One region of the Micromonospora sp. WMMA1923 genome, then DNA from elsewhere that is predicted to be linked to it. Evidence: riboswitches for the same ligand, from Rfam matches in the RefSeq annotation. Region 1 holds a riboswitch; the other holds the start of a gene.

What was found. A riboswitch is a leader RNA that binds a small molecule or an ion and turns the genes downstream of it on or off. The one in region 1 is predicted to bind cobalamin.
Region 2: linked by a shared signal. The riboswitch ahead of ACN28G_RS24715 (peptidase) and the one ahead of metE (5-methyltetrahydropteroyltriglutamate--homocysteine S-methyltransferase) in region 1 are both predicted to bind cobalamin.

What each region holds. Positions count from the first base shown of each region.
Region 1 covers NZ_JBMHLZ010000001.1:2,062,729-2,078,631, forward strand. Annotated here, with positions in the region: gene ACN28G_RS09435 (ABC transporter permease) at 1-952, shown strand, start outside; gene ACN28G_RS09440 (ABC transporter permease) at 945-1,811, shown strand; gene ACN28G_RS09445 (ABC transporter ATP-binding protein) at 1,808-2,845, shown strand; gene ACN28G_RS09450 (ABC transporter ATP-binding protein) at 2,842-3,801, shown strand; gene ACN28G_RS09455 (GntR family transcriptional regulator) at 3,864-4,526, opposite strand; gene ACN28G_RS09460 (hydroxymethylglutaryl-CoA lyase) at 4,601-5,503, shown strand; gene ACN28G_RS09465 (hypothetical protein) at 5,729-6,124, shown strand; gene ACN28G_RS09470 (CDP-diacylglycerol diphosphatase) at 6,125-6,640, shown strand; cobalamin riboswitch at 6,654-6,865, shown strand; gene metE (5-methyltetrahydropteroyltriglutamate--homocysteine S-methyltransferase) at 6,981-9,218, shown strand; gene ACN28G_RS09480 (AbfB domain-containing protein) at 9,340-10,509, opposite strand; gene ACN28G_RS09485 (hypothetical protein) at 10,678-11,220, opposite strand; gene ACN28G_RS09490 (class I SAM-dependent methyltransferase) at 11,509-12,204, opposite strand; gene ACN28G_RS09495 (ABC transporter ATP-binding protein) at 12,201-12,986, opposite strand; gene ACN28G_RS09500 (ABC transporter substrate-binding protein) at 12,983-13,975, opposite strand; gene ACN28G_RS09505 (FecCD family ABC transporter permease) at 14,002-15,090, opposite strand; gene ACN28G_RS09510 (acyl-CoA dehydrogenase) at 15,166-15,903, opposite strand, start outside.
Region 2 covers NZ_JBMHLZ010000001.1:5,429,818-5,445,720, reverse strand. Annotated here, with positions in the region: gene ACN28G_RS24740 (ABC transporter ATP-binding protein) at 1-264, opposite strand, end outside; gene ACN28G_RS24735 (CbiQ family ECF transporter T component) at 261-1,439, opposite strand; gene ACN28G_RS24730 (hypothetical protein) at 1,432-2,394, opposite strand; gene ACN28G_RS24725 (cell wall anchor protein) at 2,391-3,890, opposite strand; gene ACN28G_RS24720 (hypothetical protein) at 4,046-4,534, opposite strand; gene ACN28G_RS24715 (peptidase) at 4,651-5,691, opposite strand; cobalamin riboswitch at 5,790-5,939, opposite strand; gene ACN28G_RS24710 (ABC transporter ATP-binding protein) at 6,078-7,796, opposite strand; gene ACN28G_RS24705 (MarR family winged helix-turn-helix transcriptional regulator) at 7,997-8,446, shown strand; gene ACN28G_RS24700 (hypothetical protein) at 8,492-9,040, opposite strand; gene ACN28G_RS24695 (Hsp70 family protein) at 9,193-11,214, shown strand; gene ACN28G_RS24690 (GTPase) at 11,211-12,548, shown strand; gene ACN28G_RS24685 (hypothetical protein) at 12,545-13,030, shown strand; gene ACN28G_RS24680 (dynamin family protein) at 13,035-15,017, shown strand; gene ACN28G_RS24675 (5'-methylthioadenosine/S-adenosylhomocysteine nucleosidase) at 15,066-15,903, opposite strand, start outside.

The sequences.
Region 1 (15,903 bases):
TATCGTGCTGGCGTTCCTTTTGGTCAACGCGTTGCCGGGCAACCCGGTGGGGGTCATCGCCGGCCCCGCGGCCGGCCCGGAGGAGTTGGCCGAGATCGAGCGCCGGCTCGGCCTGGACCGGCCCCTGTGGGAACGGTTCGTCGACTACGTGGGCGGCCTGGTCCGCGGTGACCTGGGATCGTCGTACTACACCGACCGGCCGATCCTGTCCGAGATCGCGCGGTTCGCCCCGGCCACCCTCGAACTGGTCTTCCTCTCGCTCACCCTCGCCGCCGTGCTCGGCGTGGCTCTGGGCACCGTGGGCGCGTACTTCAAGGGCACGCTTACCGACCGGGCCTCCCGGTTCGTCGTCACCACGTTCCAGTCGATCCCGGACTTCTTCCTGGCCCTGCTGCTGATCTACCTCTGCTTCTACCTCGCCGGCTGGGCACCGGCCCCGGTCGGTCGGCTCGGCCTGATGGACGAGCCACCGCCGACGGTCACCGGCGCGCTGCTGGTCGACGCACTGATCGCCGGTGACCTGGCCACCTTCCGCTCGGCGGTGGCGCACTCGATGCTGCCGGTGCTGACCCTGGGCATCTACTACTCGGCGTACTTCGCCCGCAGCACCTACGCCTCGCTGGTGCCCGCCCTGGAGTCCAAGCAGGTCGAGTTCGCCCGGGCCTGCGGCCTGCCCGAGCGGACCGTGCTCGGCTACGCCTTCCGGCAGGCCCGGACCCCGATCCTGACCTACGGCGGCATCCTGCTCGCCGCGCTGCTCGGCGGCGCGGCGATCATCGAGACCATCTTCTCCTGGGGCGGCTTCGGAGAGTGGGCCATCGACTCCATCCTCCAACTGGACATGCCGGCCGTCCAGGGCTTCATCCTGGTCGCCGGACTCGGAACCCTGTTGGCCTTCACCGCACTGGACATCCTGGTCGCGGTGCTCGATCCGAGGGTGCGTTATGACTGAGAGCCTGGCCGTTGATGCCACCACGGCCACCGCCCCGAAGACACCGAAGCGCCGCCGGAGCGGCCGACGACTGCGGCTCTGGGTGCCCACCGGCATCCTGACGGCCATGCTGGCCGCGGCCTACCTCGCGCCCCTGCCGCACGACCCGGCGGAGCCGCTGGCCAACCCGCTCGCGGCCCCCGACGGCGTGCACTGGATGGGCACCGACAAGTTCGGCATCGACGTCTTCAGCCGGCTGGTCGCCTCGGCCGGTGTGGACATCCCGCTGGCGCTGGCCGGCATGCTCATCTCGCTCGTGATCGGCGTGCTGCTCGGACTGGCCGCCCTGCACCGGGGGCCCTGGGGTGAGCGCGTCGTCCGCGCGCTCGACGTGTTCCAGGCGTTTCCGCTGCTGATCCTGGCCATCGCGCTGGTCGCCCTGATGGGCAACAACATCGAGAACGTCGTGGTGGCCATCGCCGTCATCAACGTTCCCCGGTTCGTCCGGCTGGTCCGCAGCGAGGGCCTGACCATCCGGGAGAGCCGGTACGTCGAGGCGGCACACGCCATCGGCGCGACCGGCCCCCGGGTCATGTTCCGGCACGTCCTGCCGAACATGACGGGCATCATCCTGGCCCAGGCGTCGCTGGCGGTGGCGCACTCGATCGTCGTGATCGCCTCGCTCTCCTTCCTGGGCATCGGCATCAACGCCGCCGACGCCAGCTGGGGAGCAATGATCCAGACAGGAGCACAGAACATGACGACCGGCCAGTGGTGGGTCTCGGTCTTTCCCGGCCTCGCCATCTTCCTGACCGTGCTGTGTTTCAACGCCATCAGCGACGAGTTGCAGGACACCTTCGGCCGGGCGAGGCAGCGGTGACCGCCCGCGACGTCCTACCCGGCACCGGTGCCCTCCCCGGGGCACCGGCCACCACCCAGCCGGCGGGCCGTCTGCTGGAGGTGAGCGGCCTGACCACCCGGTTCGACACCCCGGACGGCCTGGTGCACGCGGTCAACGGCGTCGACTTCCACGTAGACCGGGCGGAGATCGTCGGCGTGGTCGGGGAGAGCGGCTGCGGCAAGTCGGTGACCATCCGGTCGATTCTCGGGCTGGTCCGTCCGCCGGGGCGGGTGGTGGACGGCACCGCCATGTTCGACGGCGTCGACCTGCTTGGCCTGCGCGGCGCGCAGCTGCGCCGGCTGCGCGGACGGCAGATCGGGTTCATCGCGCAGAACCCGTTCAGCGCGCTGAACCCGGTGCTGCGCATCCACCGCCAGTTCGCCAACATCATGGCCGCGCACGGTGTCCGCTCGGGCGGCACGGCCCGGGACCGGGCCCGGACCGCACTGGCCGACGTCGGCATCGCCGGACCGGACCGGGTGCTCGACGGTTACCCGCACCAGTTGAGCGGCGGCATGGCCCAGCGGGTCGTCATCGCCATGGCCATGCTGCTCGACCCGGCCCTCGTCGTCGCCGACGAACCGACCACCGGCCTCGACCTGACCGTGCAGCGTCAGATCCTGGACCTGATCCGTGGCCTGGTCCAGCAGCACGGCCGGTCGATGCTGCTGGTCACCCACGACCTCGGGGTGGTGGCCCAGTACTGCGACCGGGTGGTGGTGATGTACGCCGGCAAGGTCATCGAACACGGTGCGGTGCGCGACGTGCTCAACACGCCGCGCCACCCGTACACGCAGGCGCTGATCCGGGCCGTGCCCCGACCCGGGCAGCCGTTGGTGCACCTCACCGGGCGACTTCCGGACCTGGTCGACTACCCGCGGGGGTGCCCCTTCCAGGCGCGCTGCCCGGATGCCTTCGCGCCCTGCGACCACGTGATCCCCGAAGCGGCGACCGTCGGAGGCGGCCAGACGTACTGGTGTCACCTGTCGAAGGAGCCGGAGGTCGTCAGGTGAGTCTGCTGAAGTTGGCGAACGTCAGCAAGGAGTTCCCGGTCGGTGGTGCCACCCGCGTCTACGCCCTCGACGACGTGTCGCTGTCGGTGGACGCCGGTGAGACGCTGGCGATCATCGGGGAGAGCGGGTCGGGCAAGTCGACGTTGGGCCGGCTGGCGCTGCGACTGATCGAGCCGACCCACGGGTCGGTCCACTTCCAGGGTACGGACGTGCTCGCGCTGCCCCCCGCCGAGCTGCGGCGACTACGGGCGAAGCTGCAGATCATCTTTCAGGAGCCGTTCGAGTCGTTGAACCCGCGGATGCGGGTGGCCGACATCGTCGGCGAGCCGCTGGCCATCCACCAGCCGAACATCTCGGCGGCCGACCGTCGCGCCCGGGTCAGCGCGGTGATCGAACAGGTGGGGCTCGCCCCCGACATGGCGCGGCGGTATCCCGGGGAACTCAGTGGCGGCCAGCAGCAACGCGTGGGCATCGCACGCGCGATCGTGACCAGGCCGGCCCTGATCGTCCTCGACGAGCCGACCTCGTCACTCGACCTGTCGGTGCGTGCCCAGATCCTGCAACTGCTGGCCGACCTGCAGACCGAACTCGGCATGGGGTACCTGTTCATCTCGCACGACATCCACACGGTCCGCTACGTCAGCGACCGGATCGCGGTCATGTACCGGGGCCGGGTGGTCGAGACCGGTCCCTCCGAGCGGGTGTTCGCCGACCCGCAGCACCCGTACACCCGGGCCCTGCTGGCCGCGGCGCTTCCGGTCGATCCCGACCAGGAGCTGCCGCCGGCCCGGCTGGTGGGCGAGCCGCTGAGCCCGACCCAGCGGGTGACCGGCTGTGTGCTGTACGGGCGCTGTCCGGTCAGCGAGGAGAAGTGTGTACAAATTGACGTCCGACTGGCTCCGATCGACGCGGACCGGCAGGTGGCCTGCGTGAAACCGGGCGCACCCGGTAGCTGACCGGGTGCGTGCCGGCCGGGCGGTGCCCCCGGTCGATGGTCGCCGCCGCCGACCGGGGGTGCTCAGGGTCGGGGCTCGGCGCGGTCCGTCATGGCGTCCAGCAGCACCCGGCGCGCGGCCAGCACGTGGGCCCGCATGGTGCTCGACGCCCACTCGGCGTCCCGGGTCCGCAGCGCCGCCACCAGATCACGGTGGTGCGCCATGCTGCGGGCCAGCGCGTCCGGTGTGTAGAGCCGGAACGCCCGGATGATCAGTGGCACCTCCACCACGGCCGACAACAGCGAGGTCAGCCGCGGACTCGCGGCGGCGCTGATGACCAGCCCGTGCAGCTCGGCGTTGAGGCTGGCGATCTCGTCCAGGTCCGGCGGGGTCATCCGCTCCGCCCGCTGTTCCATCTGGTCGCAGAGCAGGCTGAGCTTCGGTAGCCAGTCGGCGTCGATGCGGTGGGCGGCCAACGCCGCGCCGTAGCTCTCCAGCCGGGCCCGGATCTCGTAGGTGTCCTGCAGGTCACTGAGTGACCACTCCGCGACCCGGGCGCCGCGGTTGGGCTGGAAGACGACGAGCCCCTCCGCCGTGAGCCGGCGCAGAGCCTCCCGGATCGGCGTCCTGCTCACCCCGAACTGCCGGGACAGTTCGACCTCACCCAACCGTTCCCGTGGGCCGATGGAGCCGCTCAGAATCGCAGCCCGTAACGCCTCGTAGGCGTCCTGGCCGGCATTCGTCACCGTGCCTCCGTGGTGTCGAGTGATGGCGGGCTGGCATCCTTGCCGCCCGTCCGACGGTCTGAGATTGTATACACATGACGGTTGGTGTGGTGGAAGTGTCCCCCCGGGACGGGTTGCAGAACGAGGCCGAGATCCTGCCGACAGCGCGCAAGATCGAGCTCATCCGACGGTGCGTCGACGCCGGAGCCCGCCGGGTCGAGGCGGTCTCGTTCGTCCGCGCCGACCGGGTGCCCCAGATGGCCGATGCGGAGGCCGTCATGGCCGAGGTGCCCCGACACAGCGACGTATCGTACATCGGTCTGGTGCTCAACCGGCGCGGGCTCGACCGGGCGCTCGCCGCCGGGGTGGACGAGGTCAACTGTGTCGTGGTCGCCACCGAGACGTTCAGTCGACGCAACCAGGGCGCCTCGGTCGACGCCATGGTCCAGCAGTGGGCCGCGATAGCCGGAGCCGCCCACGCCGCCGGCCGGAAGGCCAGCGTCACCGTGGCCGCCGCCTTCGGCTGCCCCTTCGAGGGCGAGGTCGCCCCGACGGTCGTCGCCGACCTGGTGCGACGGTTGGCCGCCGCCGAGCCGGACGAGATCGCCCTGGCCGACACCATCGGTGTGGGAGTTCCCGCCCAGGTCCGGCAGCTGGTGCGGGCCGCCGCGGCGGCGGCCCCGGGGGTGCCGCTGCGCGCGCACTTCCACGACACCCGCAACACCGGCATCGCCAACGCGCTGGCGGCGGTCGAGGCCGGCGTGCGGGTTCTCGACGCCAGTGTCGGCGGGATCGGTGGCTGCCCCTTCGCCCCGGCGGCCACCGGCAACGTCGCGACCGAGGACCTGGTCTACGCGCTGCACCGCTCCGGTCATCCGACCGGCCTGGACCCCCGGCTGGTGATCGGGACGGCCGCCTGGATCGGCGACCAACTCGGCAAGGCCACTGTGCCGGGTGCGCTCGGTCGGGCCGGCTGGTTCCCGGCCGAGCCGCAGTGACCGCTCCGACCCCGGTGGTTCGGACGGGCGGTCGCGGGACCGCCGTCGTCGCCACGGCCGGGTTGCTCCGCGACACGATCAGGCGACCCCGTCAGGCGTTGTGTCCTCTGTTGGGTTGTTCGTCCTAATCTAGCGACGTTCACGTTTCTTTCGGTCGTCACCGCGCCGAGTCGCACGGTGACCCGTCCCGACGCGTCCGGCTCGGGCTCCCCACGGAGGTTGCAGATGGGCGATCGTGTGCGCAGACGTCAGTTGGTGGCTCTCTCGGGCACCGCCGGCGCCGTCGGCCTGCTCGGTCTGGTGGGCGCGGGCGGTGCCCTGGCCGACGGCGGGTCGGCGGGGCCGGCGGCCACCCCCGGATCGCCACCGGCGCTCGGCGGCCCCGGCGGCCCGGCCCCCTGTCCCACGCCCTCCGCGGCGTGTGGCTTCCCGGCAGACACCGGTGGCCGGTTCGACCTGTGGGACCGGGTGCAGGTCTGCGAGGGCACCAAGGTCGGCCCGCCCTTTTCGCAGTGCCTGCGGACGACACCCACCTACGTGATCCTCAACGGCGGGTCCGGGTCCAACCACGACTACCTGCTCGTCCCGAGCTGCCGCGTCCGGGGCATCGAGTGCCCGTGAATCACCACCGCCGCCGCCCCGAACTACTGGCTGGAGGCGTGGAACAACGCACAACCCGGGCAGCCGGGACAGGTCGTGTACCCCAACATCGGGCTGGGGATCAACTCGGCCGACCCGACGATCCGTACCCAGGACCAGCTGCACATCCACCTGGCCGGCATCCACTCCGGCATCCAGACCCAGCTGAACAGCCACGACAGCGCGATCAGCAACGACCCGGCGCGGTGGCGCAACCAGATCGTGCCGATCTGGGGGCTGACGAGCACCGGTACCCCGGCTCCCCGGTCCTACCGGGTGCTGCACGTGGCGAACCTCAACGACAACCTCTTCCGGCTGCTGCTGGACAGCGTGGTACGACCGACCGGCTCGACGATGGCCGCGCAGATGATGGCGGTGACGCCCCGCCTGATCGGCAACGGCGGGTTCTACGTGCTCAACAGCGAACCCGGACTGCCCGTCGCGATGGGGCAACCCGGCGGCACGGGCACCACCGACTTCCTGCTGGCGTACAACTGACCGGACAGCGCGTACGATGTCCCGTGGTGCTGGTTCGTCCCGCCCGTGAGGGTGGGACGTCGTAAGAGGGAACCCGGTGCGAGACCGGGACTGCCCCGCAGCGGTGAGTGGGAACGACCGCCGTCAACGAAGCACTGGACCGTGAGGTCTGGGAAGCGACGGCCAGTAGGCGACCTGTGTGTCACGCCCACGAGTCCGAAGACCTGCCAGCGCCGCGCACACCGCCGGTGTGCGCCGCCGGCGGCCCCTCGGGAGGGTCAGGGCGGAAGCCGGTGCCTCCGGGGCGCCTACCTTCCCCTCCCGTGCCCGCCGGGCGCTTCGAGGGAAGGACCCCCTGTCGATGAACACCGCATTCGGTCAGAGCACCGTGCTCGGGTATCCGCGCATCGGCGCCGACCGTGAACTGAAGAAGGCCGTCGAGGCGTACTGGGCCGGCGCCCTCGACGCCGACGGCCTGGCGCGTACCGCCGCCGGCCTGCGGGCCGAGGTGTGGCGGACGCTGCGCGACGCCCGCCTCGACGCGATCCCGTCGAACACCTTCTCCTACTACGACCACGTGCTGGACACCGCCGTCGCGGTCGGCGCCGTCCCGGCCCGGTTCGCCCGGTTGGGCCTGTCCGAGATGGACACCTACTTCGCCATGGCCCGGGGCGTCGAGACCGAGCCGGCGTTGGAGCTGACCAAGTGGTTCGCCACCAACTACCACTACCTGGTGCCGGAGATCGCCGCCGACACCGTCTTCACGGCGAACCCGGCCAAGGCGCTCACCGAGTACGCCGAGGCCCGCGCGCTGGGGCTGACCACCCGGCCGGTCCTGGTCGGACCGGCCACGTTCCTGCTGCTGGCCAAGGGCGACGACCCGTTCGCCCGCCTCGACGAGCTGGTCGGGACCTACGCGGAGATCCTCACCGCGTTGGCCGACGCGGGGGTGCCCTGGGTGCAGCTGGACGAGCCCGGCTACGTCACGGACCGCACCCCCGCCGAGATCGACGCGTTGCGCCGGGCCTACACCCGGCTCGGTACCCTCACCCACCGGCCCCGGATCTTCGTCGCCAGCTACTTCGGCGAACTCGGTGACGCGCTACCGGCGCTGCTGGACACCCCGGTCGAGGCGATCGGCCTGGACCTGGTCGCCGGCGCGGGAAACCTCCAGCGGCTGGCCGCCGCCGGCCCGCTGGGCGGCCGGACCATCGTCGCCGGCCTGGTCGACGGCCACAACATCTGGCGTACCGACCTGCGGGCCGCCGTCTCGATCGGGGCGACGATCGCCGGCCTGGCCGACCACGTCGCCGTCTCCACCTCCTGTTCCCTGCTGCACGTGCCGGTCGACCTGACCGCCGAGTCGCGTCTGGACCCCCGGCTGGCCGAACGGCTCGCGTTCGCCCGGCAGAAGGTCGACGAGGTCGTGCTGCTCGGCCGGGCGCTGCGCGACGGCACCACCGTGCTGCCCGCGCCGCTGCCGGCCGCCCCCGCCGCCTGGCGGCACGACGAGGTACGCGGCCGCCTCGCCGCGCTGCGCCCCACCGACCGGCGACGTGGCGACTACGAGACCCGGGCCGCCCGGCAGCAGGACCGGCTCGGCCTGCCGGAGCTGCCCACCACCACCATCGGGTCGTTCCCGCAGACCGACGAGCTGCGTCGGGCCCGCGCCGCGTACCGGGCGGGTGGCCTGGACGACGCCGGCTACACCGCGCGGATGCGCGCCGAGGTGGAACGGGTGATCCGGCTGCAGGAACGGCTGGGCCTGGACGTGCTGGTGCACGGCGAACCGGAACGCAACGACATGGTGCAGTACTTCGGCGAGCAGCTCGACGGGTTCGCCGCCACCGAACACGGTTGGGTGCAGTCCTACGGCTCCCGCTGCGTACGCCCGCCGGTCATCTTCGGTGACGTGGCGCGCCGGGCACCGATGACCCTCGACTGGTCCACCTACGCGCAGTCGCTCACCAGCAGACCGGTCAAGGGCATGCTTACCGGCCCGGTCACCATCCTGGCCTGGTCCTTCGTCCGCGCCGACCAGCCGCTGGCGGACACCGCCGACCAGGTGGCGCTGGCCCTGCGCGACGAGTGCCACGACCTGGAGGCCGCCGGGATCCGGGTGATCCAGGTCGACGAGCCGGCGTTGCGCGAGACGCTGCCGCTGCGCCGGGCCGACCAGCGGGCGTACCTGGACTGGGCGGTGGCCGCGTTCCGGCTGGCCACCAGCGGCGTCGCCGACGACACCCAGATCCACACCCACCTGTGCTATTCGGAGTTCGGTGAGGTGATCGACGCGATCGACGCCCTCGACGCCGACGTGACCAGCATCGAGGCGTCCCGGTCGAAGATGGAGGTCCTCGACGACCTCGCCGCCGTCGGCTACGGCCGGGGCGTCGGCCCCGGGGTGTGGGACATCCACTCTCCCCGGGTCCCCCCGGCCGACGAGGTGGTCGAGGCGCTGCGCCGGGCCGTGGCCGCGGTGCCGGCGTCCCGGCTGTGGGTCAACCCGGACTGCGGCCTGAAGACCCGCGGCTACCGCGAGGTGGAGGCGTCCCTGCGGCAGCTGGTCGCGGCCGCCGCCGAGGTACGCCGGGACTGACCGCGCGGCACCGGACGGTCCCCACTGTCGGGGACCGTCCGGTGGCCCGGGGCCCCGCCGGCCGGGCACCGCCGTGGCGGAGCCGACCGGTTCAGCCGGTCGGCGGGCGCCTGCCGACCGGTCACAGGGCGGGACGGACCCGGAAGGTGGCGGTGGCTGCCGAGGCGCCGTCGCCCACCCGGGAGATCCGCATCTGTCCCCGGGCGTCGTGCCGCAGGTAGTGCTCCGGATGGTTGGTCGTCCGCAGGGACGTGTGCGCGCCGCCGAGGCCGGGGACCGGGCAGAAGGTGGCGTCGGCGGCGAAGTCGGCACTGCCGTCGGCGCGGTGCAGGAACACCCGGAACTCGTGGTGGCGCAGGTAGTGACCGGGGAAGTTCACCGACTCGAAGGAGACGCAGCTGCGGGTACCGAGACCGGCGCGCACGACGAACGCGGCGTCGGCCTTCGTACCGGTGTCGCTGCCGGCGTCGACCCGGTCGACGCGGGCCTCGAAGAAGGCGTGCCGGACCCGGTGGCCGGGCCGGCCGGCCAGTTCCAGGCCGATCCGGGCACCCGGGGTCAACGTGGGTCCGGCCGGGGAGGTCGGCGCGGCCGGAGCCGGCGCGGTGGAGCTGGTGGCGGGCTTCGCCGGGGTGCTGCCGGCGCTGGCCGGGGTGCTACCGGCGGTAGCCGGGGTGGACGCGTCGTGGTCGGTGCCGGCGGCACGCGGGTTGAGCCCCGGCTGCACGGTGGGGCCGTCGGCCGGGCCGGACGGCGTGGCGCTGCGTTCGGGGGTGCCCGAGCCGAGACCCTCCACTGTGTACGGCGCGCCGCCGTTGGCGGGAAAGTCCGCACCGCTCGGCACCCCGGCGACGAACTCACCGCGGACCGGTTCCTGGCTGGTGCCGGCGTACAGCGCCGTCACCGCCACGACACCGGTGAGGGCGACCAGGGCGACGCCGCCCATCAGCAGGGCGCGGCGCGGGCGGGCCCGATCGGTCAGGCCGCTGCGCGACGGGACGCCTGCCGGCGTGTCGGGTCCGGTCCGTCGGACGACGACGGCGCTCTGCCTGCCGGCGAGGTCGGCACCGGCCGGAGACACCCCGCTCGGCCAGGCGGTCGGGGGCAGGGTGACCGGAGGCGGCGGCGGTGCCGCGGCGCGGTGCCGGAGTAGACCGGCGGGCTCGTACCACTGCGGTCCGGTGTCCGGCCGGTCGGACCACCGGTCGGTGATGCCCCGGCCGGGCGGACCTGACCGGCGAATCCAGCCGCCGATCCGCAGGCGTGACTGGTCGTTGCCGGTTTCGGGCATAGTGGTCTCCTGCTACTTCCGGCGCACGCGCTCACCCGGACATGTCAGATTGTTGCCGGCATACGTTCTCATTTCCCACCCGACCAACGCCAGTACGCATGCCGATCCGTGATCAAGTTTATCCGGCGCCGGTCGAGGTCCACCGTGGACCTACCCGGGGCGCGCCGGTCAGCTCATGTCGATGCCGAACGCCTGTTCACGCACGTCGAGGTCCGGATGCCGACGCAGGTCGAGCAGCAGGTCCCGCCACGGGCCGGGCCACCCGAATCCGGCCCCGTGCCGGACCAACGCCACCGCCAGCAGTCCACCGGCCAGGTCACCACGTCCGGCCGACCGCCCGACCGTCGCGATGAGCACCGTCGGATCGAGCCGGTCGCGCAGGGCCTGCCGGCGGGCGTCGACCAGGTCGGCGACACCGACGGCGAGGCCGGGTCGACAGGTGACCGTGTCGGCGATCTCGTCCAGATTGTCCAGCCGGCCGAGGGCGACCAGTAGTTCGGTGGCCGTACCGGTGAAGGTGGGTCGGTCGGCCAGCCACCGCGCCGCCTCGACCAGGGCGTTCCGGTCGGCACCGGCCGGCCGGCCACCGGAGCGGACGGCCGCACCCCGGGCCAGGAGGTCGATACGGCGCCGGGCCGGGCGGTCCGCAGCGGGTCCACCGGGCCTGTCGTCGTACGCGTCCTCGTCGACCAGGCGGGTCCCGGGTCGCACCGCAGCACCGCCCCGGCGGTCTCGGTCCAGATCCGGGCCCGCCGCTCCGGCGGGGCCGCGGCCAGCCGCTCGCCGACCCGCTCCAGCAACGGCCCGGCGTGCCACCGGACCAGCCGTTCCGGGTGCAGCGCGTGTTCCAGGTCCGGCAGCAGCGCCCGTACCGTGTCGGTGCCGCAGGCGGGCAGTAGCGCGGCCGCCTCCTCGTCGCCGCAGCGCAGCGCCGCGTGCCCGCTGCCGCGCCGGAACGAGAGCGGGTTTCACCCCGGTCGGGCTGGACCGGGCGGCGGCTCAGGCCCGGCCGGTGACCAGGAACTGGAGCTGGTGTTCGTGGTCGGGGGCCACCCCGAACCGGCGGTCCAGCTCGTACACCGAGGTCAGCGGGGTGACCGTGACGTCGTCGAGTCCCGCCTTCTCCAGTACGGCGACGGTCTGGTCGATGGACTGTGCGGCGGCCAGCGGCAGCATCGCCCGGACCTGGTCGTCGTAGTGGTCGGCGAGGCCGCCCGGGGTCTCGGGCAGTCCGTCGGGGAACCAGGTGCTGTCGACGACCGCGACGGTGCCGCCCGGCCGCAGCAACCGGATCCAGTTCGCCACGGCGACCTCCGGCTCGCGCAGCGTCCACATCAGGTACCGGCTGGTCACCGCGTCGAAGCTGGCGGCGGGAAAGTCGGGGTGGACGGCGTCACCGTGCCTGATCACCGGACCGTCGGCCATCGCCGCGGCGTGCCGGCGGGCCCGCTCCAGCATGCCCTCGGCGAGGTCGATGCCGGTGACCCGGTGCCCGAGTCCGGCCAGCACCATCGCGGCCTGTCCGGTGCCGGTGCCGACGTCGAGGACGTCCAGCGGCGGGTCGGGCAGGGCCCGGGACCAGATCTCCGACCAGGCCCGCTGGTCGTCGGCGAAGCGGTCGGGGCGTTGCACGTACTCGTCGTAGCTGGGCGCGCGGCCGTTCCAGTAGGCGTCGATGCGGTGCTGGGCCGTCATGCGGCGATCCTCTCCTCGGTGGTCTGGTCGACCGGTTGGAACAACAGGTGGATGGCGCCGTCGAGGTCCAGCCGGCGGATGCCGATGCCGTAGACGGGTTCGAGGAGCACCGGGTCGAGCACCTCGTCGGTGGTGCCGGCGGCGACCACCCCGCCGGAGCCGAGCAGCACCAGGTCGTCGCAGTACCGGGCGGCGAGGTTGAGGTCGTGCAGCACGACCACCGAGCAGGTGCCCAGGTGGCGTACCAGGTGCAGGATCTCGTGCTGGTAGCGGATGTCCAGATGGTTGGTGGGCTCGTCGAGCAGCAGGTGGGTCGCCTGCTGGGCGAGCGCCCGGGCGATCAGCACCCGCTGGCGCTCACCGCCGGAGAGTTGGGTGAAGGCCCGGGCGGCCAGGTGTGAGCCGCCGACCCGGGCCAGAGCGCGGGCGGCGATCTCGTGGTCGACCCGGCCGGTGCGCTGGAACGTCGACAGGTGCGGACCCCGGCCCAGCAGCACCAGCTCCGCCACGGTCAACGCCGTCTCGCCGCCGGTCTCCTGCACCACCACGGCCAGCCGGCGCGCGGCCTCCCGTGGTGTCAGGGTGGACAACTCGTCGTCGTCCACCCGGACCTGGCCGGTACGGCTGTGCAGCGCCCCGTAGAGCAACCGCAGCAGGGTGGTCTTGCCGCTGCCGTTCGGGCCGATCAGGCCGAGGACCCGACCCGGCCGGGCGGTCACGGTCACCGCGTCGATCACCGGGTTGGTGCCGTAGTGCCAGGAGACGCCGGTCGCGGAGATCACGGGGCCGCCGGGAAGCGCCGCATGATGCGTTCGAGGCCGTCGATCGACAGCGGGGTGGGTGGCTCGGTGAAGTTGAACAGCTGGGTCATCACGTTGCCCGCCCGGACGGCCTTGAGCTTCTCGGCGCCGGGCAGTCCGGTGAGTCCCTGCTCGACCGCCCGGGGATCACCGTCGCCGTGGAGCAGGATCAGCACGTCGGGGTCGCGGCCGAGCAGTTCCTCCACGGTGACCTCGAAGACCCGTTCCCGGACGTCGGCGAAGACGTTGCGGAACCCGGCGGCCTCCAACTGGGGGTGGGCCATGCTGGCGGTGCCGTAGGCGTAGGTGGTGCCACCACCGACGGTCGGATACAGCACCGCCGCCGTACGCCCGTCAGCCGGCGCCGAAGCCTGGGTCTGGATCCTGGTCATCCGCTCGCGCAGCGCGGTGACCGCCGTGGCGGCCTCGGTGTCCCGGTCGAACACCCGGCCGTAGGCCCGCATCTGCTCGTAGATGTCGTCGAAGGTCGGCGCACCGGTGCTGTCGGGGCACATGGCAGGCTCCTCCAACAGCGGGATGTCCACCGCGGAGAGGGTGTCGCGGGACAGGTTGTCGACCTCACCGAGCACCAGGTCCGGCTGTTGACTGATCACCACCTCCTTGGAGATCTGCAGGTGGCCGCTGGTGTCGGTCTTGTCGGTCAGCAGCGGGATCCGGTCCAGCTCGGCCTGGGTGGCCGCGTCGTAGTACTCCTTCGGGTACTGCCCGGCGCGGGCGGTGACCCGGTCCATCACCCCGAGCGCGTGCAGGTACGGAACGGCGGAACTCTTGAGCAGCACGACACGTTGCGGCGCGTCGTCGAAGGTCACCTGCGCGCCGCAGTTGGTCACGGTGAGCGGGTAGCCGGGCCCGGCGGCCGTGGTCGCTCCGCCACCGTCGGACCCGCACGCGGCGAGCAGCAGTACGCAGACGGACGCGGCAGCGGTGCCGGCGAGGCGGTACGTCGTCAAGTCTTCTCCTGGACTCGTCGGGGCGCTCAGGCGCCGGTGGCGTGTAGTCGACGGATCAGGACCACCAGGAAGGGGGCCCCGAGCAGGCTGGTGATGATGCCGATCGGGATCTCCTGCGGGGCCAGCAGGACCCGGGCCAGGACGTCGGCCCAGACCAGCAGGATGGCCCCGAGCAGGGCGGCCACCGGCACCACCCGGACGTGCGGTGCCCCGACGACGCGGCGGGCCAGGTGGGGCACGACGAGTCCGACGAAGCCGATGCTGCCGGCGGCGGAGACCAGCACCCCGACGCTGAGTGAGACCAGCACCAGCAGCCGCATCCGGAACCGGTCCGGTGACACGCCCAGGGTCTGGGCGGTCTCGTCGCCGATGGCCAGGACGTCGAGTCGGCGGCCCAGCACGGTGAGATAGGCCATGGTGACGCCCACCACGATCGCGGCCACCAGCAGCAGCGCGTTCCACCGGGCCAGTCCGAGGGAGCCGAGCAGCCAGAACATCACCGACCGGGAGCCCTCGGCCGAGCCGGAGGCGAAGATCAGGAAGCTGGTGGTGGCGTACAGCGCGTAGCCGACGGCGACCCCGGCGAGCAGCAACCGGATCGAGGTCACCCGGCCGCCGCTGCGGGCGATCAGGAAGACCAGCAGCGACGCGGCGAGCGCGCCGAGGAAAGCGCTGGTGGAGAGGGCGTACTGGCCGAAACCGGCGCCGGCGCCGAACAGGATCGCCGCCGCGGCACCGCTGGAGGCCCCGGAGTTGATGCCCAGCAGATAGGGGTCGGCCAGCACGTTGCGCACCATCGCCTGCAGGGCCACCCCGCACACCGCAAGCCCCGCGCCGACCAGCATCCCGAGCAGCACCCGGGGCAGCCGGACCTGCCAGACGATGGCCTGCTCCGGCAGGGTCCAGGTCACCTCGCCGGGCCAGCCGACGAGCTGGTGCCCGATGATGCGCGCCACGGTCAGCGGCGCGATCCCGATCGCCCCGGTGCCGACCGCGACCACCCCGGTCACGGTCAGGGCGGCGGTCAGCGCGAGCAGCCAGAGCGCGGTCCGGCGACGCTGCGCCGCGACGCCGAGCAGTTCCGTCCGGCCGCTCATCAGGGCGGTACCCACCACCGTTCCCCCTTCTGCAGCACTGATGCTTCTGCAAAAGTATGGCAACAAGCCGGTGGTGTGATCCGGCCGGGGTGGCTAGGCCGGGACCACCTGCGGATCGCCGGCGGCGTCGTGGGCCGCCATGGTCTCCTGCCGGTCGGCCTCCTCGCGCAGGATGGCGCTGTGCAGCCACGCCGGTGGGATGCCGAAGGCGTCCACCAGCGTGCCCATCTGCGGGCGCAGCTCCTTGAGCAGACCGTTGACCACCGCCGTGACGGCCTTGGACCGGGCCGGGGTGAGCCGCCCGTGCTCCAGGAACCACCCCTTGTGGGTCTCGATGACGCTGAGCGCGTAGAGGTCGCAGACCCGGGAGAGCAGGGCCCGCGCCGCCGGGTCCGTGGTGGCCTCGACGCCGGCGACGAACGCCTCCAGGGTGATCCGGTCGACGTGCGCGGCGGCCAGGGTCAGGACGTGGTCCTGGACGTCGTTGAAGATGTCGAAGGGGCGGTCCTTCTTTGTCGCCGCGCCGTTGCGCAGCCGCCGGATCGCGCCGTCGAGCAGGTGCTTCTCGCGGTCCTCGAAGACCTTGAGCTGCCAGCCCCGGTCGGTGACGGCGACCTCGTCGTCCTGGCCGGGCACGGCGCTGATCAGCCGCTGGATGAGTGACCGCGCGGCGGTCCGCTCGATCATCATCTCCCGGACCTGCTCGGCGACGAAGGAGGCCCGGCCCCAGCCGTCCAGCGAGCCGAAGGCGTCCCGGTAGCCGGTCAGCAGTCCCTTGGCCACCATCTGCAGCAGCACCGTGTTGTCGCCCTCGAACGTGGTGAAGACGTC
Region 2 (15,903 bases), 3.4 Mb from region 1:
TCCGACCACGCCCACCACGTCGGCGAGGTCACGCGGCGGATGGTGGCGGGTGTCCCGGCCGTCCACCGTGACGGTGCCGTGCAGGGTGCCGCCGGTGAAGTGCGGCACCAGCCCGTTGACCGCCCGCAGCAGGGTGGACTTGCCGGTGCCGGTGCGCCCGACGACCAGGCAGAGTTCGCCCTCGTCGATGCGGAGCGTCACGTCCCGCAGCGTCGGTTGGTCGCTGTCGGCGTACCGGACGGTCACCCGGTCGAACTCGATCACCGTGGGCCTCCCCGGGCTCCGGACGGGACCGGCAGGCGGCTCGTGCCACCGGCCGGGGTCGGTGCGGGCGGCGGGGTCGACCGGGTCAGCACCGGTGGCGGTGCCAGCCAGGCCGGTGCCGCCGCGACCGCTACCGCGAGCAGCGTCAACGGCGTCAGCTCGGGCCAGGTGAGCGGGCTGACCGGCGGATACAGCAGCTCCGGGTCGAGCGAGCCGGCCAGCACCGTCAGCCCGGCGGCCGTCGCACCGCAGCCGGCCACCAGCAACTCCGCGGTACGCCAACGGTCCGGGCGGTAGCGGCCCCGCCGGACCCGACGGCCGGCCAGCACCATCCCGGTCACGGCGGTGGCCAGCCCGGCGAGCAGCATCGGCAGGCCCAGGTAACCGGGGCCGGTGGCGTCCAACAACCCGTAGGTACCGGCGCAGACCCCGACCAGACCGCCGAGCACCAGCGCGCCGGTGACCGTACGCTGGCCGGCCGGCACCGCCGCGGTGCGGCCGTACCCCCGGGAGTCCATCGCGGCGGCCAGCGCCAGGGACCGGTCCAACGCGTCGGCCAGCACCGGCAACGCGATGCCCCGCAACGCCCGGACGCCCCGGCCGGAGGCCCCGCGCAGCCGCCGGGCCCGGCGGACCCGCAGCACGCTCTCCACCAGCTGCGGGGCCACCGACAGGGCCACCACCACCGCCGTACCCACCGCATAGAGCGCCCCGGGTACGGCCTTGAGCAGCCGCTTCGGGTTGGCCAACGCGTTCGCCGCGCCGAGGCAGACCAGCATGGTGGCCAGCCGCAGCCCGTCGTAGAACCCGCCGAGGAGCTGTTCGGCGGCGACCGGCCCGAGCAGCCGGATACCGGCGGCCCACTCGGGCAACGGGATCTCCGGCAGCCGGACCAGCACGGTCTCGCCCTGCCCACCGCCGAACACGATCCGGAACACCACCCGCATCGCCACGATCACCGCGCCGAGGACCAGGTACATCCGGAAGGCCAGCGCCCACGGCGCGTCCCCGCGTCGGCGGACCACCACCAGCGCGGCGACCGCGACGAAGAGCCCCAGCGGCAGCGGACTGGTGGTGTGGCTGGCGGCGGTGGCCAGGCCGAGCGCCCACAGCCACCACGCGCCCGGGTGCAGCGCCCGGGGCAGCCGCGCCGAGCGCCGGGGCGGCTCAGTCATCCGGCTCGGCGGTCCGTCGTCGTCGGGCGGCGACCAGGCCACCGGCGGCGAGTACGGCCAACACCAGGACGCCGGCCACCGTACCCAGGGGAAGCCCGCCGCCGTCCCGGCGTCCGGCGATCGGCGTCAGCGGCGGCTGACCGGCGGGGTCGGCCGACGTACCGGCGCCACTGGCCGGTGCGGTCGGTGCCGCCCCGCTCGGCGTCGGTGCACCGGTCGGCGGCGTACCGGTGGGGGGTGCGGGTCCGGTGGTCCCGGCCGTCGGTGCCGGAGCGGGCCGACCGTCGGCTGCCGGTGGCGGACGGACCGGCGCGCTGCCGGCGGCCGGCGGTACGACCGGTCCACCGTCGGCGGCCGGCGGTGGTGGCGCGACCGGCCCGTCGTCGCCGGCCGGCGGAGGCGCGACCGGTCCAGGCGGGGGCGCGACCGGGCCCGGCGGTGGCGGGGCGGGCGGTGGCGGGGCGGGGCGTTTCGGTGCCACGTCCGGTCGGGGCGCGTCGTTGCCGCTGCGGTTCAGCGAGAACGACCAGCCCTCGAAGCTGCCCGCCGGTGGCCTGCGGTTGAGCACCCCCTTGTCGCTGTACGCCCAGCTGCCGCCGTCCTGCGCGTGCCAGTACGACCAGTAGGCGCTGGCCGGTGGCGTGTCGACGCACTTCTCCGCGGCCGCCGACGGCTTGCCCTCGATCCGGCAGATGAACCCCTCACCCCAGCGCAGGGTGCCGGTGACCTGGAAACCGGCGTCCTTGAGTGCGGTCAGGCCGGTGCTCTGCGCGCCGGGGGCACACCGCACCACGGTGCCGCCGCCGAGCTCGTTGAAGTCGACCACGACGGTGACGCCGGAGGCGTCCGGGCAGTACCCGGCGGAGCCCGCCGCCGACGCGGCCGGCCCCGGCACGCCCACCGTGCCCGCCAGCACCCCGACGACGACCAGCCCGGCCCGCCGGGACCCCGTCATGTCGCCCGCCGTCGGGTCAGCACCAGCAGCAGTACGCCCACCCCGACCAGCAGGGCCGCGACCAGTACGTAGCTGACGATCGCCGCACCGGTCCTGGGCAGCCCACCGGTCGGTGTCGGCTCCGGCGCGACGGCCGGCGTGGTGGGGGCCGGGGTCTGCGGTGTGGCACCGGCCGAGCCGCTCGGTGTCGGGCTGGCCGGGGCCGTACCGGTCGGCGTCGGCGTGCCCGGGGTCGGCGACCCGGTGGGCGTGGGCGGGGCGGTGCCGGTCGGGGTGGCCGTGGCGGTCGGCGAGGAGGTCGGGGTGACGGTGCCGGTCGGGGTCGGCTCCGGCGACGGCGGCGGGTCGAGGCCGATCCGGCCGAGCGGCACCTGGACCAGCCCGAGCAGCGCCTGCGCGGTGGCCCGACGCCACTGGTCCCGGCCGGTGTCGGCGATACCGGCCTGAACTCCCGCCGTGAACTCGGTGGTGTTGTACGCGACGGCTCCCGCGTCGGCGGCGGCCGCCCCGCCGTTCGCCGTGGTCAGTTGCAGCGCGCGCAGCGCATCGGCGGCCCGGGTGGCCGGGGTGTCGCGCCTCGCGGCGGCGAGGGCCTGCCCGGCCAGGCCGGTGCTGTTGGAGTTCGCGCCGGTGGTCGGCCCCGAACCACCGAACGACCCGTCCGGGTGCTGCTGGGCGACCAGCCAGTCCGCCGCCCGGCCGGCCGCGTCGGCGGCACCGCCGGCACCGGCGTCGGCGGCGGCCAACAGCGCCTGGACGGCCATCGCGGTCGAGTCGACGTCGAGGAGCGCGTCGGCCTGCTCGTCGCAGGAGGGTGACGGCCCGTCCACGGTGTCCGGGTAGAGCCGGAACCCACCCGCCGCGCACTGCTGCCGGAGCAGGAAGTCGACGGTGGCCGGTGGCAGGTCACCACTGCGGGCCAGGCCCAGCACGGCGAAGGACTGGTCGAAGGTGTTGCTGGCGTCCGGTCCACTGTCGGCGGTGGTCCGGCTGGTGATCCGCCCCCGCTGGTGCCCCGTGTCCGCCCCGGCGATCAGGGACAGCGTCTCGGCCCGCAGGTCGAAGCCGCCGAATGCGGTGGGATCGGCTCCGGCGGCTGCGGCGGCGTACAGCAGTTTGGCCGTCGCCCCACCGTCGGTGAAGCCGGGGATACCCCAGTCGTCGTAGCTGTTGTAGGCCCGTACGTGCGCCGCGACCTGCGCGGTTGCCGCCTGCCGGGTCGGTGCGGCGACCCCGGTCGCGGAGAGCGCGAGGATCCCGTCGATGGTCAGGCCCCAGTCCGGGCCGCCGAACGGTCCGGGCAGCGCCCCGTCGTCGAACTCCCCGGCCAGCCAGGTCGCGGCGGCGCGCCCGGCGGCGGTATCGGCCGCCGCCGGTGCGGCCACCCCGCTCAGGGGTACGGCGCTGAGCGCGGCCAGGGTCACCGCCGTGCTGGCCGCGAGACCGGCACCGACCCGCCGGGACACGAGCCGCCGAGAGATGAGCCGCCGGGACACGAGCCGTTGGGACGCGGGTGCCGGGGAGACGGGTGGCCGGGGTACGGGCGGTCGGGACGGTGGCCGGGGCCCGGGTGGCCGTGGCGCGGACAGTGGCATGAGGGTGCCTTTCGCAGTGTGGTCGGTCGACGCCCGGTCCACCCCGGGGCGGCAGGTCAGGGAGCGGTGATGCTCGGTGCGGCGCCCGCGCCGAAGGACCAGCCCTCGACGCTGCCCGGCGCGGGGTTGTAGCTGGACGCGCCGGAGGTGCTGTACGACCAGGCCGCGCCGCTGCCGGAGGCGTGCCAGTACGACCAGTACGCCGTGGCGGGCGGGGTGTTGACGCACGGGTCGGTCGCGGCGGTGGGCTTGCCGTTGATCCGGCAGACGAAGGCCAGCCCCCAGCGCGAGGTGCCGGTGACGGTGAAGCCCGCGCCCTGCAGGGCGGCCACCCCGGTGGCCGGATCGCCGAGGGCGCAGGCGACCTGGACGCCCCCGCCGAGGGCGGCGAAGTCGACGACCACGGTCACTCCGGTGGTGCCGGTGCAGGCGGCGGCGTGCGCCGCCCGGGGTGCGGGTTCGACCGCGGTCAGTGCGACGGCGGCGACGGCGGCGGCCAGCAGCCCGGCGAGCCGGCGGCGGATGGCGCAACGGTGACGGAACATGACGTCCTCCTGTGGTCGGACGAGCCGAGGTGAGACGAGCTGAGGTGAGGGGAGCTGGGGCACGGCGAGCTGAGCTGGGACGAGCGGGGACCGGACGGGTGGCGCACCGGGGCCGCTCAGGGGCAGGAGGTCACCGGTGCCCCGGCGGTCGTCCCGGTGGCCGTGAGCTGGGCGTACCCGGTGCCGGTCAGGCCGAGGACGGCCTGTGCGGTCGCGCGGACGGCGGTCTGCGGATCGAAGGTGCCGCCGTCGAAGTCGACCGCGCCCCGGTCGGCCGGCGCACCGGCGCAGCCCACCTGGAGTCCGGTGAGGAAGGTGCGGGCCCGAGCCCAGGCCAGCGGCCGGCCGCCGGCGCGTAGCGCCTGCGCGGCGAGACCGGTGCTGTTGGCGTTGCCGAAGCCACCGTCGGTGCCCTGCACGGAGACCAGCCAGCGCAGCCCGGCGGCGGCGTCGGCCGGGCGGCCGGCGGCCCGCAGCGCCTGCACCGCGAGCGCGGTGGCGTCCACGTCGGAGGTACAGACCGGCTGGGCGGGCAGCAGCGGATAGCCGCCGTCGGCGCACCGGGTGCCGGCCAGCCAGGACGCCGCCGCCGGAGGCACCCCCGGCGCGGTGCGGTGCAGGGCGAGGATCGCCAGGGACTGGCTGAAGGCGTTGCTGTAGTCACCGAACGCCGACCGGTCGGTGAACCGGCCGTCGGTCGACTGCAGCGAACGCAGCCGGGCGGTCAGGTCGACCCCGCCCACATCGGTCGGATCCGCGCCGCGTACCGCGACGGCGAGGGCGAGCTTCGCGGTGGCCCCGGCGTACGCCTCGGTGCTGCCGTCGCCGACGTAACCGTCGCGGATGTCCGGCCGGGTGACCCAGGCCAGTGCCGACGCACCGAAGTCGTCGGCGACGCCGGCGGCGGCGAAGGCGAGGACCGCGTCGAGGGTGAGCCCCTGGTCGGGGTAGGCGACGCCGTCGAAGACCACTTCGAGGCGTTCGCCATCGACGAGTTGACGGGCCAGCCAACCGGCGGCGGCCTCGGCGCGGGTCGGGCCCGTCGGCACCGGGCCGGCGGGCGCGGGCGCGGCGAGCGCGGGGGTGGTGAGGGTGAGGGCGGCGAGCAGACCGCAGAGGAGGACGAGCAGGTGGTGCCGGCTCAGGCGGACGACCATCGGAAGCGCCTTTCCGGCCCGGCGGTCGTCAGAAACCCGGACGACCGTCGTGACGCGGAGGACCGGGACTCCGACCCGTGGGCCACGACGGGTGGGGGAACGAATTCACGCGTACGGCGGGTATTCGGGCTCGCCGTCAAAAGTGGATCACCTCGACGGCCTACCGTTGCGGGCCAGCGCCGGACTCAGACCGGACTTCCCCCGCACGTACGCGCTTGTGGAGTTGTGCCGTCAGTCTGGCCAGCGACGACAGGGCGTGTCAATGCGTCGTACGTCGCAGCCGACGTCCTGCCGCTGCTCCTGCCCCTGGTGCCGGCCACCACGAACGCATCCGGCCGGATCGGCCGGTCCGGGACGGTGCGCGGAGCGCCGCCGGAGCGGGGCTGTCAGGCGGCGAGGGCGGCGTAGCGGCCGGCCCGCGCCAGCAGGTCGGCGTGGTCGCCGGACTCCACGATCCGCCCGTGGTCGAGCACCGCGATCCGGTCGGCGTCGCGCACGGTGGCCAGCCGATGGGCGATGGTGATGGTGGTACGACCCCGGGCCACCTCGTCGAACGCCCGTTGCACGGCGCGCTCGGTCTCGGTGTCCAGGGCGCTGGTGGCCTCGTCGAGGATCAGCACCCGCGGGTCGCGCAGCAGCGTCCGGGCAATCGCCAGGCGCTGCTTCTCGCCGCCGGAGAAGCGGTGCCCCCGCGACCCGACCACCGTGTCGTACCCGTCGGGCAGGCCGGCGATCAGGTCGTGGATCTGGGCGGCGCGGGCGGCGGCCTCGATCTCGGCGTCGGTGGCGTCCGGACGGGCGTAGCGCAGGTTCTCCCGGACCGTGGTGTGCAGCAGGTACGTCTCCTGGCTGACCACCCCGACGATGGCGGCGAGATCAGCCAGGCGCAGCTGGCGCAGGTCGACGCCGTCGACGGTGATCCGGCCGCTGGTCGGGTCGTGGAGCCGGCTCAGCAGCGCGGCCAGGGTGCTCTTGCCGGACCCGGTCTCGCCGACCAGGGCCAGGCTGGTGCCGGCGGGGACGTCGAGATTGATCCCGGCTACGGCGGCGGTGTCACTGCCCGGGTAGTGGAAGGTGACGTCGGTCAGGCGTAGCTCGCCCCGGACCCGGCGCCTGTCGATCTCGACCGGCTCGGCCGGGTCGGCCACCTCGACCGGCAGGTCCAGGTACTCGAAGATCCGGGCGAAGAGCGCCAGCGAGGCGGTGACCGAGACGGCCACGTTGAGCAGCCCGGTCAGCGGCCGGAACAACCCGCCCTGCAACGCGGTGAAGGCGACCAGGGTGCCGATGCTGAGCGTCCCGGCGGTGCCGGGCAGTCCGGCGCTGAGGTAGATCACCGCCGGAATGGCGGCGAAGACGACGCTCATCGTGGCCATCCGCCAGCGGCCGGCGAGCTCGGAGCGCAGCTCCAGGTCGACCAGGCGGGCCGAGGAGGCGGTGAAGCGCGCGGCCAGGGCGGGGCCGGTGCCGAGGGTCTTGGCCAGGTGTACGCCGCTGACCGAGAGCCCTTCCTCGACCGTGACGTTGAGGTCGGCGAGTTCACGTTGCCGCCGCGCGGTGATCTCCCGACGGAGCTGGGCGACCCGGCGGGTCAGCCAGATGGCCGGTGGCAGCACGACGAGGGAGACCAGCGACAGTCGCCAGGACAGGGCGAGCATGGCCACCCCGGTGGCGATCACGGTGGTCAGGTTGGCCGCGATCGAGGTGGCGGTCGAGGTGACCACCGACTGCATGCCACCGATGTCGTTGGTGATCCGGGACTGGACCTCGCCGGTGCGGGTCCGGGTGAAGAACGCCAGTGACTGTCGCTGCAGGTGGGTGAAGACGTCGGTGCGCAGCCGGTGCATGACCTGCTGGCCCACCCGGGTGGAGATCCAGGTCTGCGCCACGCCCAGCACGGAGGTGACGGCGGCGACCACGACCAGGCCGGCCACCAGCCAGGCCAGCAGCGGCAGGTCGCGTTCGGGCAGGGCCCGGTCGATCACCGCGCGGAGCAGGAAGGGCGTGGCCGTGGCGAGCACCGAGGAGGCCACGATGATCGCGGTGACGGTGGCGAGCGCGCCCCGGTGCCGGGCGAAGAGTCCGCCGATGCGACGCAGGGACACCTGGCGGGCCTGCGCCTGCTCCTCGGCGCTGAGCTCGTGGGAGCCGCGGTCGCGGCCGGGCTTGTGGTCGCGGCCGGGCTTGTGGGAGCCGCGGTCGCGGCCGGAGGGGACGGGTTCCAAGGGATGCTCCCTTACCTTCGACTAATGCTGAGGTTACCTCAACATGAGGGAACAACACCTTCTCCTGGTAGGTTGTTCCCGTGCCCGAAGACCCGCCGGTCCCCGTGACCACGGACCCGCACCAGCCCGAGGACGGCCTCGCCGAGGCGTTCTGGGCGGTGACCCGACGGCTGCGCCACCGCACCCGTCAGGCGCTCGCGCCGTGGGACGTCACGCCCGCCCAGTCCCGGGCGCTCGGCGTGCTCAACCGGCACGGTCCGCTGCGGCTCAGTGCGATCGCCGAGCACCTGCGGATCGCCCCCCGCTCGGCCACCGAGGTCGTCGACGACCTGCAGGCCCGGGGTCTGGTGCGGCGGCAGGCCGACCCGACGGACCGGCGCGCCACCCTGGTCACGCCGACCGAGGAGGGCACCCGCGCCGGTGCCGCCATGTACGCCGCCCGCCGGGCCGCCGCCGACGATCTCTTCGGGGACCTGCCGCCGGCCGACCGGGAACAGCTCGCCCGCATCCTGCGTACGCTGCTCGCCTGACCGGCCCGCCGCGCGGACTTCGGGAACGCCCGGCGGAGCGGTGGCTCAGGTCGTCGGGCCGGTGGCGAGGTCGGCGTAGCGCACCAGCTGCCAGGCCAGCACGCCGACCGTGCCCAGTTCGGCGAGCGAGACCGTGACGAAGGCGACGTCGTAGGGGCCGTTGACCCAGTACACGACCAGGGCGGCCAACGGAGGCAGGACGAAGGTGCCCAGGTCCACGGCGAGCTGGAGGTACTTGCGTGAGCTGCGCCTGGGGTCACTGCGATGCGCCACCTCCCAGCCGAAGGCCGGTTGGCCGTCGGGGGTGAGGGCGACCAGCCGTGGCCCGAGGTCGGTGCGGACGTACCGGCCGATCGCGGAGATCTTCTCGTCGTTGACCAGATACGTCCAGCCCAGCACCACGGTGACCGCCGGCAGCAGGAGAAGAAGGTTCGCCCTGTCCTGGCTGGACAGCACGGCGGCGACGACCGCGGCCATCGAGGCGAGCGTGGCGTAGATGAGATTGTCCCGGAATCCGATCCGGTTGCGCTGTTCCTCCTTGATCTGCGCGTACTCCGCGAGCAGCAGTCCGCCCGTGGTGATCTCACTGGTCACGTGACCTCCCGGAGTCGTGCCGACAGCGTCACCCATCATTCACGTAGCGGGCAACGATCGGTCCGGTCAACTCGTCCGTACGGACGGTGATCGGGGGGCGAGGGCTTGCGTAGCCTGCCTACACACAGGAGAACCGAGCACAGGGGACTGTCGTGATCGCCTCGATCGACTTCGGCGCGTCCGCCACCAAGGCCGCGGTACTCGACGCGACCACGGACGCCGCCCGGCTGATCGCCTTCGACGCGACGAACCACCTGCCGACCGCCGTGCACCGGCACCGCGGTGGGAAGCTGCTGGTCGGTCGGCCTGCCCTGGCGTACCTGGACCGCCGGCCGCACCAGGTCCGCACCGACCTCAAGCAACGGCTGAACCACGCGACCGTGGTACGCGCTAACAACCCGCTGGTGGAGGTCGGCGGCGCTCGGCCGATGCCACTGTTGGAGGCCGTCGCGGCGGTGCTGGCGCACGCGTACCGGGCGGTCGAGTCGAGCCTGTCCGGCCCACCCGGCCAGCTCCTGCTCACGTACCCGGTGATCTGGGACGCCGCCCGCCGTGCCGCGCTGCGGCAGGCGGCGCGGCTCGGCGGGATCGAGGCCCGCATCGAACTGGTCAGTGAGCCGGAGGCGGCGGCCTGGCAGCTCTCCGCCACCCACGACCGGCTGCCGACGCCGATCGCCATGCTGGACCTCGGCGCGTCCACCTTCGACCTGGCCGTGCTCGACCGGGACTCCGACGGGCGGCTAGGGCGGCTGCACGCCGACGGGCGGGCGGTCGGCGGGGACGACTTCGACGTGGCCCTGCTCGACCTGGTCGAGGACGGCCTGACCGGGGCGGCGAGACGGCGCTTCGTCGAGCTGCGCACCGAGGCCGCACACGATGTCACCCGGGAGGCCCAGGCGGTGAAGATCCGGCTCACCGTCGAGCCACGGGCCACCTTCGCGTTTCGTGACGTCGAGCGGGAGATCAGCCGGGAGGAGTTCGACGAGGCCGTCGCGCCGCTGGTCGAGGAGTGTGTCGAGACCGCGGCACAGGCGGTGGAGACGGTGCACCGGACCCGGCCGGTCCGGACCGTCGGGCTCTGTGGTGCCGCCTCCCGGGTGCCGTACTTCCGCGACGAGGTGGCGGCGCTGGCCCGCCGGCTGGGAGCCGGCTTCGTCGAGGTGGGCGGGCCCGGTGGCGGCCCGGCCCGGGTCGCCGCCGTGGCACTCGGTGCCGTCCGGGTGGCCCACCGGCCGGTCCTGCGGTCCGACGACGACTGGGTGGTGAACTTCGACAAGTTCCCCAGAGTCCCGCCGCTGACCCCGACGGCCGACGGCTTCGCCTACCCGACCACCGACGCCGCCGACATCGGGCTGTCCCGGCCCGGTGGCAACCGGCTCGCGGCCAAGGTCGGGAACATCACCAGCCTCACCCGGGTCTGGCGACTCGCTTACGACCTCGACCAGCGGCTCCTGGTCAGCGGCAGCGACAACGGCCTGGTCGAGCTCTGGGAGCACGGCGAGGAGCTGACCCTGCGGCACCGTGGCTTCCTCGGCCGGTCGGCGTCGGTGCTGGGTTTTTTTCGTGACCAGGAGGTGACCGCGCTGGCTGTGCGGGGTGACCGGATCGCATCGGTCGAGAAGCGGGGCACGGGTGCCGTGTACCGCCGTAAAGGGAATCGGTGGTCGTTGCACCACCGCCTCAATCTGACCGGTCCCACGGTGGGGCTGTCGATCCTCGCCCGGGACGGGGCGCTGCTGCGCTGGGGAGGCGAGCGGCTCGAACTCCTTGACCCCGACAGCGGTCACACCCTCGCCACCGAGAAGCTGCCGACGCAGGACCCGGTGATCCGGGTGGAGCCCCGGCACGGGTGGGCCTACCTGCGCTCGGCCGACCTGCTGGCCGCCTACCGGATCGACGGACGGTCCATCCGGGCAGGCTTCCGCCGGGAGATCGCCGGGACGGGGGCGCTCTGCTGTGGCACATACGCCAGCCGCCCGCTGGTGCTCACCGTCGCTCCGGCCGAGTCCGCGGTGCTGGCCCTCGACGGGTGCACCGGTGCGGAACTCGCCCGCCTGGACGTACCGGATCCGGGTGAGGTCAGCCAGCTCACCCCTACCGCCTGGCCGGACCGCTTCTTCGTCGCGATCGGTAACGAGGTCCGGTTCCTGACCCTGACGGGCGGCCCGAGGTGACCGCGGACAGGTCGAGGCCGCCCGGTCCCGGGCCAGCCTCGGCCCTGCTCGGTGAGTTGTGCCGGCGGTTGGCCGGGCGGGCCGAGCTACGCGGTGAGGCGACTCTCGCGGACCTGGCGGCGCAGTGCGCCGAGCCGCTGCGGGTGGCGGTGGTGGGTGACGTTTCGACCGGCAAGTCGACGCTGGTGAACGCGTTGGTGAGGCGGTTCGTGGCGGCCGTCGACCGGCCCGAGACGACCGCCGGGGTGACCTGGTACCGCCATCCGGCGCTGCCCGTGCCGCCGGCAATCGGCCCCCACCACCGGCACCAGCCCGCAGCGTTCCCGCTCGCCGACCGCATCGTGCTGGCCGACAGCCCCGGCACGAACACCGCCTCCGGTGCCGACCGGCTCACGGAGGAGTTGGTGCACACCGCCACCGAGACCGCCGGCAGTGTCGCGGCTCTGGTGTACCTGACGCGCGGCGGCCTGCTGTCCGAGCGCGCCCGGCGGCAGCTGAGGCGCTACACCTCGTTGACCGCAGGTCCGCTGGGCGGCGGCGGCAACGTCGTCGCCGTGGTGGGCAAGCTGGACGAACTGGCCGTGGCCGGCCCGGAGGAGGCCGAGGCGACCCTGTCCGAGCAGACCGGGCTCTCGCCGGACCGGGTGGTGGCGGTCAACCAGCGGTTGGCGATGGCGGTGCGGCTCGGTGCGGTCACCGACCGGCACCTGCGCGTCATCGCGGCCGTCGCCGCAGACCCGGTGCTGTCCGTCCTGGCGGCTGCCGGACCGGAGGCGTTGCTGAGCGGTCTGCCGGCCGACGGCCCGGACGCGGAGACCCTGGCGGAGATCGCCGACCTGCTCCAGCCCTTGGCCGTGGCGCTGCCCGGACTCGCCGGCGCCGACCACCGGAAGATCCTCGAACGGTTGGACGAGGCGTCCCGGGTGCCGGTGCTGGAGCGCGTCCTGGCGGAGTTGGCGGCCGACGCCGACGTGCTGACCGTCTGTGCCGTCGTCGGTCGGCTCCGTCGGTTCGCCGCCCGGCTCGGCCCGGAACGGGGGGCGGTCGTCTGGTCCGGGCTCGCCGAGACCACCCGGGCCCAACCGTTCCGTCGGATCGAGCGCCGGGAGGCGGCGCTGGCGCTGGAGTCACCGCCGCTACGCCGCAGCGTCGAGGCGGCGCAGCGACAGGCGGCGGCACACCTGCTCGCCAGCTCCGGCACGAGCCCCGATCCCGAGATCGCACACCGCTGGTCGTTGATCGCCGCCCGACCGGGCCGTCCGACCGTCGTCCGGCGGGTGGCCGAGATCGTCGCCGACGCCGCCCGTGCCGAGCCGACCGGGAGCCGACCGTGAAAACCCTGTGGAGCAGTCTCGTGCTCCTGCTCGCCGCAGTGCCGACGGTCCTCTGGCGTCGCCATTGCCGTGGTCCGCACCAACGGCCGGTCTCCCCGGCGGTCCCGCCACCGTCCCCGCCGGTCGTCCCGCCCGCGCCGGGGGCCGGGACGGACCCGGACCCCGTCCGCCCGGTCAGGTCACCCGAGCTGGACGCGCGGGTGGCGGCGGCCGTGCTCGACGTCGTCGCCGCGATGACCAGTGTCGAGCTGCGGCGGCGGCTGATCGAGGCGGTCGCCCTGCTGCCGGACATCGGGCTCGTGGATCCGGCCCCGGGCACCGTCTTCGACCCCGAACGGCATGCCTGGGCCGAGACCCGTCCGGCCCCGGAAGCCGTCGATCGCGACACCGTTGCCGTCACCCTCTCCGTCGGCCTCACCGACCACCTCGGTCGGGTCGTGCGTCCGGCGCGGGTGGCCGTCTACGACCAGGAAGGTGAGTGACGCCATGAGTCAGCCGGAGGAACTCTTGGACGAGTCTCTGCGAGCCATCACCGAACGGACCGTCGAGCTGGCGAACCCGGGGTCCGGGCGGGCGGTCGCGGCGTTGCGGCGGTTGACCGCCCGGCGGCGTACTCCGGCGCTGCCGGTGGTGGTGGTCGGTGAGGTCTCCCGTGGCAAGTCGACACTGGTCAACGCCCTCGTCGGGCAGCGTGTCCTGCCGGCAGACCGCACGGTCACCACCTCGACGTGGACGTTGATCAAACACGGGCCCTCGCTCGCCGGGCAGGCCACCGTCCAGTGTGGTGACGGGACGATCGAGACGGTGCCGGTCAACACCGTGGCGGCGCTGGGGACCTACCTCGCCGTGGACGGCCAGCAACAGCTGGAGGACCTGCACGGGGCAGGAGCGCGGTGTGTCTCGATGGTGCTCGAAGTGCCCTCTCCCCTCCTGGAGTCGGGTCTGCAACTGATCGACACGCCAGGTGTGGGTGGTCTGCGGGCCACCCACCGGCAGGCCACCCTCACCGCGTTGGCCGAGGCCGACGCCGTCGTCTTCGTCATCCGGCCCGGGGAGCCCATCTCGGCCAGTGAGCGACTCTTCCTGGCCGAGGCGAGTGAGCAGATCGGCACGTGCGTCGTCGTGCAGACCCACCGGGACCAGACGCTCAAGGCGAAGGCGGCGCTCGACGCGGATCTCGCCAGCCTCACCGACCGGCAGCAGTGGTGCGCCCTGCTCGGTGACCAGGAACGAGCCGACCGGGTCGTGGCGTACTTCCGGGACGTCAAGGGGATCTCGGTGTCCAGTCGGAACGCCCTACTGGCACAGGACGAGCCACCCGGTCCGGTCCGGGACACGCTCCTGCGTTCCTCGGGCCTGCAGATGTTGACCGAGGTGCTCCAGCACGACGTGGTGGCCGCCCGACGGCGGGTCCGGCAGCGTACCGAACTGCAACTGGTGGAGTTGGTGCTACGGCAGACCCGCGACCGGACCCGGGAGACCGTCGCCCTGCTCAGCGGGGACGCCGAGGCGGCCCGGATCCTCGAGGACCGGCGGGCCACCATCGGCCGTTGGGTGGCCCACGGCGGTGACCTGTGGCGTCGGAGGTACCGCGCGGGTTGTGCCCGGATCCCGGACGAGCTCCAAGTGATCGTCGACCGGCGGTGCGCGGAGTTGAACACCGACGTCGGCCGGCAACTCGCCGCCATGAAGCCCACGGAGATAGAGAAGGCCATGAAAGGGGTGCTCGGCCTGCCGGCACAGGTGTTCACCGAACTGCTCACCGAGGTCGACACGAAGATCGCCGCCGCTGCCGCCGGGGTGCGTGAACTCCTGGAGCGGGACGGGCTGGCCCAGCAGGCGCATCAGACGGACGATGACGGCGTGACCTTCGAGCGTCTCGGTGACGGGACCTTCACCAGAGCCTCCACCAACCTGTCCGTCGAGGACCTGAAACACGCGACGCTCGGCGGAATGGCCGGGGTGGGCATCGCCTCCTCCGGTGCCCTCGTGCTGGCTCACGCCGGCATCCTGCCGGGTGCCCTGGCCGCTGCGGCGGCCGCCGGAACCGCCGGTGGGGCCGCCGGGACCGGCCTGGCCGCCACCGCCGCGACGATCGCCGCGCCGATCTTCTGGCCGTTCGTCGTCGGTGCGGTGGCGTTCGTCGCCATCCACCAGGTCTCCCGGGTCCGTGCCCGGACCCGGGAACAGGCCCGTACGGTGCTCGCCACCGTTCGCGAGGAGATCGCGGGAACTGCGCTGACCCGGGCCCTCGACGCCGCGAAGGAGGTCGGGCGGATGGTGGAGGAGGACATCGAGGCAGGGATCCGGGAACTGCACGACGAGGCGGACCGGGCGCGCCGGGACCTCGCCGACGCCACCACCCTCACCCCTGCCGCCCGACTGGCCCGGATCAGCGACGCTGAGGACCTGCTGGCCCGGGTCGAGGATCTCCGCGCCGAGGCAGCCGCCCTGGCCGGTCGCATCTGACCGGACCCGGCCGACCGGCACAGCCACTCGTCCGCGGGTGCGGGGAGGTCACGAGGCGTCGCCGTCGTCGACGTCCGGATCGTCGGTGTCGTCGGGTCCCTCCTGGTCCGGCCCGCCCCGATCGCCGAGGCGGTGGCGGGGCGGACTCCGGCGGGTGCCGTGCCGCCAGTCCTCGCCGCCGCCGTCGGGGCCCGGGTGGGTGGGACCCACGTCCGGTCCCGGCGGCGTCGGCGTGGTGGTGGGATCCGGCGCCGGGGAACCGTTCACCGCCACGCCGAGCGCCAACAGGGAGATGCCGATCGCGGCGGCCTCGGCGGGTGACAGCCCGGTGCCCGAAACACCGGCGTCGGCCGAGGGCGCCCTGGTCGGCAGCGTCGACCAGGGAAAGTCGGGGTCGGACACCAGACAGCCGAGCAGCATGACCGCGTTGGTGGTGGCGTACCGGCGCCACACGTTGGGAGCCCCGCTCCCGTCGGACTGCGCGTCCAGCGCCGCCTTTCCCGGGTCGGCGTGGTCGGAGACCCCGCGCAGCACGAGCAGATCGACCCCCTCGTGCCAGTCCACCGCCGCCGCCGCGCCGGCCGCCTCACACTCGAGCGCGGTGAACGCCCGGTTGCGACCCCTCAGCCAGGCGGTGAACTGCTCCGCGGCCCCGACCAGGTCACCGCTGGCGACCGGCCCCACCAGCGCCTTCGGTGGGTCAGCCGCGCCGTCGGGATGGTCCGCGACCCGGTCGGCGCGCCACCGTCGGTACGTCGGACCGGACCATTCGCCGAACGGGAAGTTGTTTACGAAGGCGGCCAGTTGGCCGCGCAACCGCCATGAGGTGCCGGCCGTACGCAGCGCGAAGCTCGTACCGTCGGGGGTGGGCACCGCTTTTGCCCGG